2 linked regions of the Exiguobacterium sibiricum 7-3 genome follow. The protein of the gene in region 2 interacts with the protein of the main gene of each other region in a pairwise test. Links are inferred from orthologs where the notes say so. Each region holds a gene or a part of one and is shown on either strand. Other genes may lie near its edges.

Region 1 (3,143 bases), 820 kb from region 2 along the record:
CGAATCGGATCAAACCCGGATAAGATAACCGCTTCTGGTGTGTCATCGATGATTAAATCGATACCTGTCAACGTTTCAAGCGTCCGAATGTTTCGACCTTCACGACCGATGATACGGCCTTTCATTTCGTCATTCGGCAAGTTGACGACAGAAACCGTCGTCTCTGCGATATGTTCCGCGGCGAACCGTTGAATCGCAAGTGAAAGAATGTTGCGTGCTTTTTTGTCTGCTTCTTCTTTTGCTTTTTGTTCGATTTCTTTTTGAAGAATCGCTGCGTCATGCATAGCAGCTTGTTTCGTCTCATCCATGATGATAGCTCTAGCCTCGTCTTGCGAAAGATTCGCAACACGGACGAGCTCTTGGCGTCCCTGTTCATACAGGTCCTCTACTTTGCGTTCTAACTCTTCAGCTTGATGCTTCCGTTTCGCGATCTCTGCATCCCGCGTATTGATTTGTTCTTCCTTACGGTCGATGGAATCAACACGGCGATCGAGTGTCTCTTCTTTTTGGAGCAATCGTCCTTCTTGTTTCGTTAACTCTTGACGACGTTCACGAAGCTCTTTTTCGACTTCTGTCCGAAGTTTAAAAGCTTCATCTTTCGCTTCGAGCAATGCTTCTTTTTTCGTTGCTTCCGCTGATACTTGTGCACGTTCCACGATTTTCGTCGCTTCTGTTTCCGCGCCTTGAATCTTCGCTTCTGCAATCGATTTCCGCAAGAAGTAGCCTACGATGAATGCGATCAGTATTGCGAGGAGAAGTATGACAATCCAAGTTGTTGTACCCATGGGTTCACCTCCCCTTTACAAGGTGTTTCTTAGTTCATTTCGGTTATTCATCGAAGCTGTCTAAAAAACGTACATCTATATTGTAAGGATAGCACTCGTTCATTGTCAACGAACGGGCGGGAAAGAATTCCTATGTTTTCCTCTTTTCAACAAAAAAAGAGCAGAATCTGAATCGATTCCACTCTCTCTCGGCTTATTCTGCAAACAAATCTTCGTCTTGACCTTCTTCAAAATCAACTGGATCTTTGCGGTCAACGAGACCGTGATGCTCACGAATCAACCGTTCGACCTCATCCGCAACATCCGGATGTTCAATCATGTATTGTTTCGCATTTTCACGTCCTTGACCAAGACGCTCGGAATTGTATGAATACCAAGCTCCACTTTTTTGGACGATATCGAGATCTGTTCCAAGATCAATCAATTCACCAAATTTCGAGATTCCTTGTCCATACATGATATCGACTTCCGCTTGTTTGAACGGCGGAGCGATTTTATTTTTAACGACTTTCAGTTTCGTCCGGTTTCCGACGATATCTGTACCGTTTTTCAATGCTTCTGCACGACGGACTTCAAGACGGACTGATGAATAGAATTTCAAGGCACGTCCACCTGGAGTTGTTTCCGGGTTACCGAACATGACACCAATTTTTTCACGAATCTGGTTGATGAAGATGACGATTGTTTTTGATTTGTTTGTCGCACCAGACAATTTACGTAACGCCTGACTCATCAAACGGGCTTGCAGACCCATATGCGAGTCACCCATTTCGCCTTCAATCTCGGCTTTCGGGACAAGTGCCGCTACTGAGTCGACAACGAGGATATCGACAGCTCCTGAACGGACTAAAGCTTCAGCGATTTCAAGTGCCTGCTCTCCTGTATCCGGTTGTGATAACAGTAACTCATCGATGTTGACACCCAGTTTGCTAGCATAAGCCGGATCAAGTGCGTGCTCAGCATCAATGAATGCCGCCTGTCCGCCTTGTTTTTGAACTTCAGCAATCGCATGAAGCGAAACTGTCGTTTTACCAGAAGATTCCGGACCATAGACTTCGATTACCCGTCCACGTGGATATCCACCTGCACCGAGCGCTATATCTAATGTGATTGATCCAGAAGAGATTACGGATACTCTCTGATCTGGGCTTTCACCTAGTTTCATGATTGAACCTTTACCAAATTGTTTCTCAATCTGGCGTAATGCCATCTCAAGTGCTGCTTTACGATCACTCACGTAGCAGGCCTCCTTTTATTTATCTTACTGAGATTATTGTACTTCTTTTGAGACCGAATAACAAGCATTTTACGAACATTTATTCGTATAGTTGAAAGAAATCATCTTTTGCCCATTTCGTCTGTCGGGCTGATATTTTGGAGGAGCATGAAGTAAGCATCCTTGACGGAACGTAATCTAATCATACCACGGTCGAAGGCCGGATACGTCAATTCAAGCACTTGTGTACCGCTTGTTTGTGCCAGCGCACAATAGACTGTTCCGACGGTTCGTCCACTGTTACTTGTCGGTCCGGCTTCACCGGTCAGGGCGATGGCAAGATCCGTCTGATAGAGTTTGCGTGCCCCTTCCGCCATCGCAACGGCAACGTCCCGGCTGACTGCCGTCTGTTCATCAAGCAATGTCTGCGGCACCCCGAGGACGTTCACTTTCGCGTTATCCGCATACACGACGGCGCTGCCCCGGAAGACGTCACTTGCTCCTTGAATGTCGGTCAAGCCGCTCGCAAAAGCACCACCAGTTAACGACTCCGCTGCTGACAAGGTCAAGCCGGCTTCCCGGCACCGATTCAGAACGACTTCAGGTAAACTCGTTTCTCCGTAGCCGTAAAAATGGCTTCCGACTTCGGCAAGCACTTGCTGCTCAAGCGCATCGAGCATGTCGAGGGCGACTTGTTCATCAAGCGCCTTCGCAGTCAGACGGAGGCGGACTTCCGCCAATTCGGCGTACGGGGCGACGGAAGGATTGCGGGCTGTCCGGATGAGCTCTGCCAATCGGTCGTTTAATGCCGACTCTCCGATGCCGAAGAAACGTAATGTTCTGGATTTAATCGTTTCCTTGCCTAACAAGTGGTCGAAATGGTCTGCAATGATCCGCTTCATTTCCCGTGGAACACCCGGCAACAGAATATACTGATGATCTGCTGTATGAACGGACATCCCTGGTGCAAGCCCCGCTTGATTCGTTAGCACATCGGCTTGATCGATGACAAGGGCCTGTTTTTTTTCGTTCTCCGTCATCGTGCGTCCCCGCGTTTTTAAAAATGCCTCAATCCGGTCGTAGGCCGGTTGATCCACATGAAGCGTCCGTCCGAGCAGTTCCGCCACGACCTCTTTCGTCAA
Region 2 (5,854 bases):
TCTGATACGTCGGTTGCAACAGGTTCGGTGAATTGACGAACGTATTCCGGTGCATGACACCATAACGAACGATTTCAGCATTTTCAAGACCTGGAATCAAACGGATGATTCGTTTTTGTTCGCCCCACTTCAGATGCGTTTGGAATCCAACGAGGTTAAACAATGTTCCGGCTGAGTTATCCTGACGAAGTTGAACGACGGCATACGGACGTTCACCCGTTTTCGGATCTTCAAGACCAACTGGCTTCATCGGTCCGAATAAAAGTGTCTTCGGTCCGCGTGACGCTAATACTTCAAATGGCATGCATCCTTCGAAGTAGATTTCCTTCTCGAATTCTTTTAACGGAACGACTTCCGCTTGAATCAACTCATTGTGGAAATGCGTAAACTCTTCTTCTGTCATCGGACAGTTCAAGTAAGCCGCTTCTCCTTTATCATAACGTGACTTTAAATACACTTTATCGCGGTCAATCGTATCACCGTCAAGAATCGGTGCGGCAGCGTCAAAGAAATACAGGTAATCTTCTCCGGTGAACTGCTTGAGAGATTCGGACAAAGCGGCACTTGTCAAAGGACCTGTAGCGACGATGGTGGGACCATCTGGAATCGCTTCAAGTTCCTCATGATGGACCGTGACGTTCGGATGATTTTTTAACGTTTCCGTCACGTATCCGGCAAAGTCATGTCGATCGACAGCAAGCGCACCACCTGCCGGCACACTCGCAAGATCGGCAGCCTTGAGGATCAGTGAGTCGAGTTGTCGCATTTCTTCTTTTAATACACCGACTGCATTTGTCAGTTGATTCGCCCGAAGTGAGTTCGAGCAAACGAGCTCTGCAAATTGATCGGTATGGTGAGCAGGTGTCTGCTTGACTGGTCGCATTTCATATAAATCTACTTGTATACCGCGTTTCGCAAGTTGCCATGCTGCTTCAGAACCTGCGAGACCGGCGCCGATTACGGTTACCCGTTTCATCGGTCATTCCTCCTCTTGCTCCTGATCGATGCGTGTTTCATGATGTCCGCAAGACGTACATTCTACTTTCACACCGTTCTTGATTTTCTTTTGTACCATCATACTGCTACAAACCGGACATGGTTCTTCCACCGGTTTATCCCATGAGACGAATTCACATTCCGGATAATTCGAACAGCCGTAGAATAAGCGTCCTTTTTTACTCCGGCGTTCCACGATCTCACCTGTTCCACACGTCGGACATTTAACACCAATCTCAACTTGAATCGGCTTCGTGTTCCGACATTCCGGGAAGTTTGAGCACGCCATGAATTTTCCATAACGGCCCATCTTGATGACCATCGCGTGTCCGCAGACTTCACAATCTTCTCCGGCCGGTTCGTCTTTGATTTCGATTTTTTCGATTTCGGCTTCTGCACGTGTCAGACGCTTTTCGAACGATTTATAAATCGGATCGACGACTTCCGTCCACTGCATGTCCCCTTTTTCGATTGCATCGAGCAACGCTTCCATATCCGCCGTAAATTGAACGGTGATGAATTCTTGGAAATAATCACTGATCATATCGATGACCAGTTCCCCGAGTTCGGTCGGCAGGAATTTTTTCTCTTCGAGCGTCACGTAACCGCGTTTTTGGATCGTATCGAGTGTCGGCGCATACGTCGAAGGACGACCAATCCCGAGTTCTTCCATCGCCCGGACGAGGCGTGCCTCGGTATACCGCGGTGGTGGTTGCGTAAAGTGTTGTTTCGGCTCAATCATTTCCTGCTCCAAGACTTCACCGTCTTCAAGCGGCGGTAACAAACCGTCCTTGACGTCCGTTACTGTCTCATCGTCTGTATCTTCAATATAGACTTTCATGAATCCGGCAAATTTAACCGTCGAACCGTTTGCCCGGAACATGACATCATTTGAAATTAAGTCGACTTTTACTGTATCCAGAACAGCCGGAGCCATTTGGCTCGCAACAAACCGTTCCCAAATTAATTTGTATAATCGGAACTGATCGCGGGATAAATACGATTTGACGAGTTGTGGGTCACGCATCGTCGATGTCGGACGAACCGCTTCGTGGGCATCTTGCGAATTTGCTGCTTTTTTCTCTTTCCGTTTTTCAACAGCGATATATTCTTTTCCGTACGCATTTTCAATGAACCCTTGTGCTTCAATGTTGGCGGTTTCAGATGTCCGGGTTGAATCGGTCCGCATGTACGTAATCAAACCGACCGTTCCTTCTTTTCCGAGCTCGATTCCTTCATATAACTGCTGGGCAATCATCATCGTTTTTTTCGCACGGAAGTTCAGCTTGCGGGCTGCTTCCTGTTGAAGCGAACTCGTCGTAAACGGCAAGGCCGGATTCCGGCGGCGTTCTTTTTTCGTAACGGTATCGACCGTGAAGGACTCTGAAAGTTTGGCCAATACTTCATTGACTTCTTCTTCTGAGTGCAGTTCGCGTTTCTTTCCGTCAATTCCGTAGAAGTTGGCTTCGAGCTTTTCACCATTTGCGTCCAGCTCCAGTTTGATCGTCCAATATTCTTCCGGTAAAAAGGCATTGATTTCCTGTTCGCGATCAATGATCATCTTCACAGCAACCGATTGAACACGTCCTGCTGACAAGCCTTTTTTAATTTTCTTCCAAAGTAACGGACTCATACTGTAACCGACGAGACGGTCCAAGATACGCCGCGCCTGTTGTGCATCGACAAGATCGTAGTTGATCTTGCGGGGTCTCTTGAACGAATCTTTGATGGCGTCTTTCGTGATTTCATTAAAGACGACCCGACATTCTGTCGATTCATCGACACCGAGGGCTTTCGCTAAGTGCCAAGCGATTGCTTCCCCTTCACGGTCCGGGTCAGCTGCAAGATAGATTTTTTGTGCTTTTTTAGCGGCCGTTTTTAACTCTTTTAAAACCGGGCCTTTACCACGAATCGTAATATACTTTGGTTCATAGTCATGTTCTACGTCAACACCCATTTGACTTTTCGGTAAGTCGATGACATGTCCCATCGAAGCTTTCACGGTATAGTTTGAACCGAGATAACGTTTGATGGTTTTTGCCTTTGCAGGTGATTCGACAATTACTAAATATTTTGCCATTACAATCGCTCCCTATTAGAGGCGTACTCGTATTTTAATCTCACTTATCATAGTAGTCTCGATTCCCATTTGTCAACGTTCATCAAGATACTTTTTGAAACTTCTTCCGGATTCAAGAGTGGAATCGCCCCTTCCGCAATCAGTTGATTTGTCCCTTGAAAGTGTTTTTCTGTCGGACAACCCGGGATACAATACACGTCTTTTCCCTGTTCAAGCGCGTGACCTGCCGTGTTCATCGTCCCGCTTTTCCGGGTTGCCTCAACGATAATCAATCCTGACGCCAGTCCGGAGATAATCCGGTTTCGTTCCAAAAACTGATACTTCTTGATTGGGGTTGGAGCGGGATACTCCGATAAAAGCAGTCCTGCTTGCTCAATCCGTTGAAACAGTTGTGAATGCCGGGCGGGATACAAACAATCAAAACCGCTCGCTAACACAGCAATCGTCGCTTGATGATGTTTAAGGGAAAGACGATGTACAAGAGAATCAATACCAAGGGCACCACCTGACACCGTGACGAATGGAGACTCGAAAAAGGGACGTAAGAAAGATAAACGTTTTGAGTGAGAAGGAGAGGGTTGACGACTTCCGATGATACTGATCATCGGCTGTTTTAATAAGGAAGGATCACCGCTGAAGAAAAGACCGTAGACGGGTTGAGGAATTTGAAGCAACGACATCGGAAAAAACGGGTCACCCGGAACAAGAAGGTTCGTTGGGACTTGATCCAATTGTAAGGCACGCTGATAACGGTTTTTGATGGATCTTGACACGGGTAAATCCTCTACCGGTAAAAGACCGTACTGCTCGATCAAGACAACGATTGAATACGGAACCCGGCAAGTCGCAAAACGTGCATACAGTTCTCTGTCCATTCATTACGCTCCTTTTATATAGAAGAAAGCCGTCCTGATTCAATCAGGACAGCTAACATCTTGTTTACTTCACAGTTGAACCTGTGACACATTCGTCGTAGATACCGGCTTCTTTGATGACACGAATCAACGTCTCACCGATGATAGCTGGTGTTTCTGCTACTTCGATCCCATTGGCACGAAGTGTTTTGATTTTTTCTGCAGCAGTTCCTTTACCACCTGAAATGATGGCACCGGCATGACCCATGCGTTTGCCTTCAGGTGCTGTTTGCCCACCGATGAATCCGATGACCGGCTTCGTCATGTTGGCTTTGACCCACTCCGCCGCTTCTTCTTCTGCCGTTCCACCGATTTCACCCAGCATGATGACGGCTTTTGTTTCCGGATCTTCATTAAACGCTTTGAGCGTATCAATGAAATCTGTTCCGTTGACCGGATCGCCACCAATTCCGACTGCTGTTGATTGACCAATTCCTGCTGTCGTCAATTGATGAACGGCTTCATACGTCAATGTTCCAGAACGTGAGACGATTCCGACGTGACCTGGTGTATGAATGTATCCTGGCATGATCCCGAGTTTCGCAACGCCTGGCGTAATGACACCCGGACAGTTCGGTCCGATCAGACGGACTGGTTTTCCGTCCAGATAACGTTTTACTTTAACCATATCAAGAACCGGAATCCCTTCCGTGATACAAATGATCAAGGCGATGTTCGCATCCGCTGCTTCCATGATGGCATCGGCCGCAAATGCAGGCGGTACATAGATGATTGAAGCATTGGCAGCTGTCTTTTCGACTGCTTGAGCGACTGTATCGAAGACCGGCACTCCTAGTACTTCCGTTCCACCTTTACCTGGTGTCACGCCACCGACGAGGTTCGTTCCGTAATCAATCATCTGTTCGCCGTGGAACATTCCTTGATTCCCTGTAATTCCTTGAATGATGACTTTTGTTGATTCATTTACCCAAATACTCATCCTTAGCTCCCCCTTACTTCACGAGCGCAGCAATTTTTTCTGCGCCGTCTGCCATTGATGTAGCTGCTGTAATCGCTAGACCTGAATCTTTGAGAATTTGTTTCCCGGCATCGACGTTTGTTCCTTCGAGACGAACGACGAGTGGCAATTCTAAGCCAACTTCTTTTGTTGCGGCAACGATACCTTCTGCAATGACGTCACACTTCATGATTCCACCAAAGATGTTAACGAAAATTCCTTTGACGTTCTCATCCGACAAAATCAATTTAAAGGCTTCTGTTACTTTTTCTTTTGTCGCACCGCCACCGACATCAAGGAAGTTTGCTGGATCGCCGCTGAAATGCTTGATGATATCCATCGTCGCCATCGCGAGACCTGCACCGTTGACGAGACATCCGATGTTTCCGTCGAGTGCGATATAGTTTAAGTCATTTTTAGAAGCTTCCACTTCACGTGGATCTTCTTCTGATTCGTCACGGAGTGCGACGACATCAGCATGACGGTATAACGCGTTTGAATCAAAGTTGAGTTTTGCATCAAGTGCCAAGACATCACCGTCTTTTGTTGTGACGAGTGGATTGATTTCAGCAATTGAACAATCCTTATCGACGAAGAATGTATACAATTTCGTGACCATACCGACGAACTTGTTGACAAGTTTAACCGGAACACCCATTGCAAACGCCAGTTTCCGTGCTTGGAAGGCTTGTAAACCAACTGCCGGATCCACTACTTCTTTGATGATTTTTTCCGGAGTTGCTTCTGCTACTTCCTCAATATCCATTCCGCCTTCACTTGAACCCATGATGACGACACGACCTGTTACACGGTCGAGGACGATCCCGAGATAATACTCTTTGTCAATCGCACAACCTTCTTCAACAAGAAGACGTTGGATGACTTTACCTTCTGGACCTGTCTGAT

What was found. Proteins that work in one complex are often made in the same cells at the same time.
Region 1: the proteins of dprA (region 2) and recA interact in binary tests that used the Bacillus subtilis proteins (3 or more experiments, as listed by UniProt). The link is inferred for Exiguobacterium sibiricum 7-3 from one-to-one orthologs.

Annotation. Positions count from the first base shown.
Region 1 is NZ_KK211190.1:1,986,310-1,989,452, forward strand. Bases 1-2,849 are described here. They hold recA (recombinase RecA), read right to left. Parts: upstream 2,023-2,849; coding sequence 979-2,022; downstream 1-978. Other genes in these bases: rny (ribonuclease Y), read right to left, coding at 1-785; P402_RS0111350 (competence/damage-inducible protein A), read right to left, coding at 2,124-2,849. Outside these bases: more of P402_RS0111350, read right to left, coding at 2,850-3,143. UniProt on the Bacillus subtilis protein: Multifunctional protein involved in homologous recombination, DNA repair and competence.
Region 2 is NZ_KK211190.1:1,165,158-1,171,011, reverse strand. Bases 2,038-4,943 are described here. They hold dprA (DNA-processing protein DprA), read right to left. Parts: upstream 3,952-4,943; coding sequence 3,124-3,951; downstream 2,038-3,123. Other genes in these bases: sucD (succinate--CoA ligase subunit alpha), read right to left, coding at 4,016-4,930; topA (type I DNA topoisomerase), read right to left, coding at 2,038-3,076. Outside these bases: FADH(2)-oxidizing methylenetetrahydrofolate--tRNA-(uracil(54)-C(5))-methyltransferase TrmFO, read right to left, coding at 1-976; more of topA, read right to left, coding at 980-2,037; sucC (ADP-forming succinate--CoA ligase subunit beta), read right to left, coding at 4,944-5,854. UniProt on the Bacillus subtilis protein: Protein that helps load RecA onto ssDNA during transformation. Binds cooperatively to circular ssDNA, is able to bridge different segments of DNA. Favors the loading of RecA onto SsbA- or SsbB-coated ssDNA and formation of RecA-DNA filaments.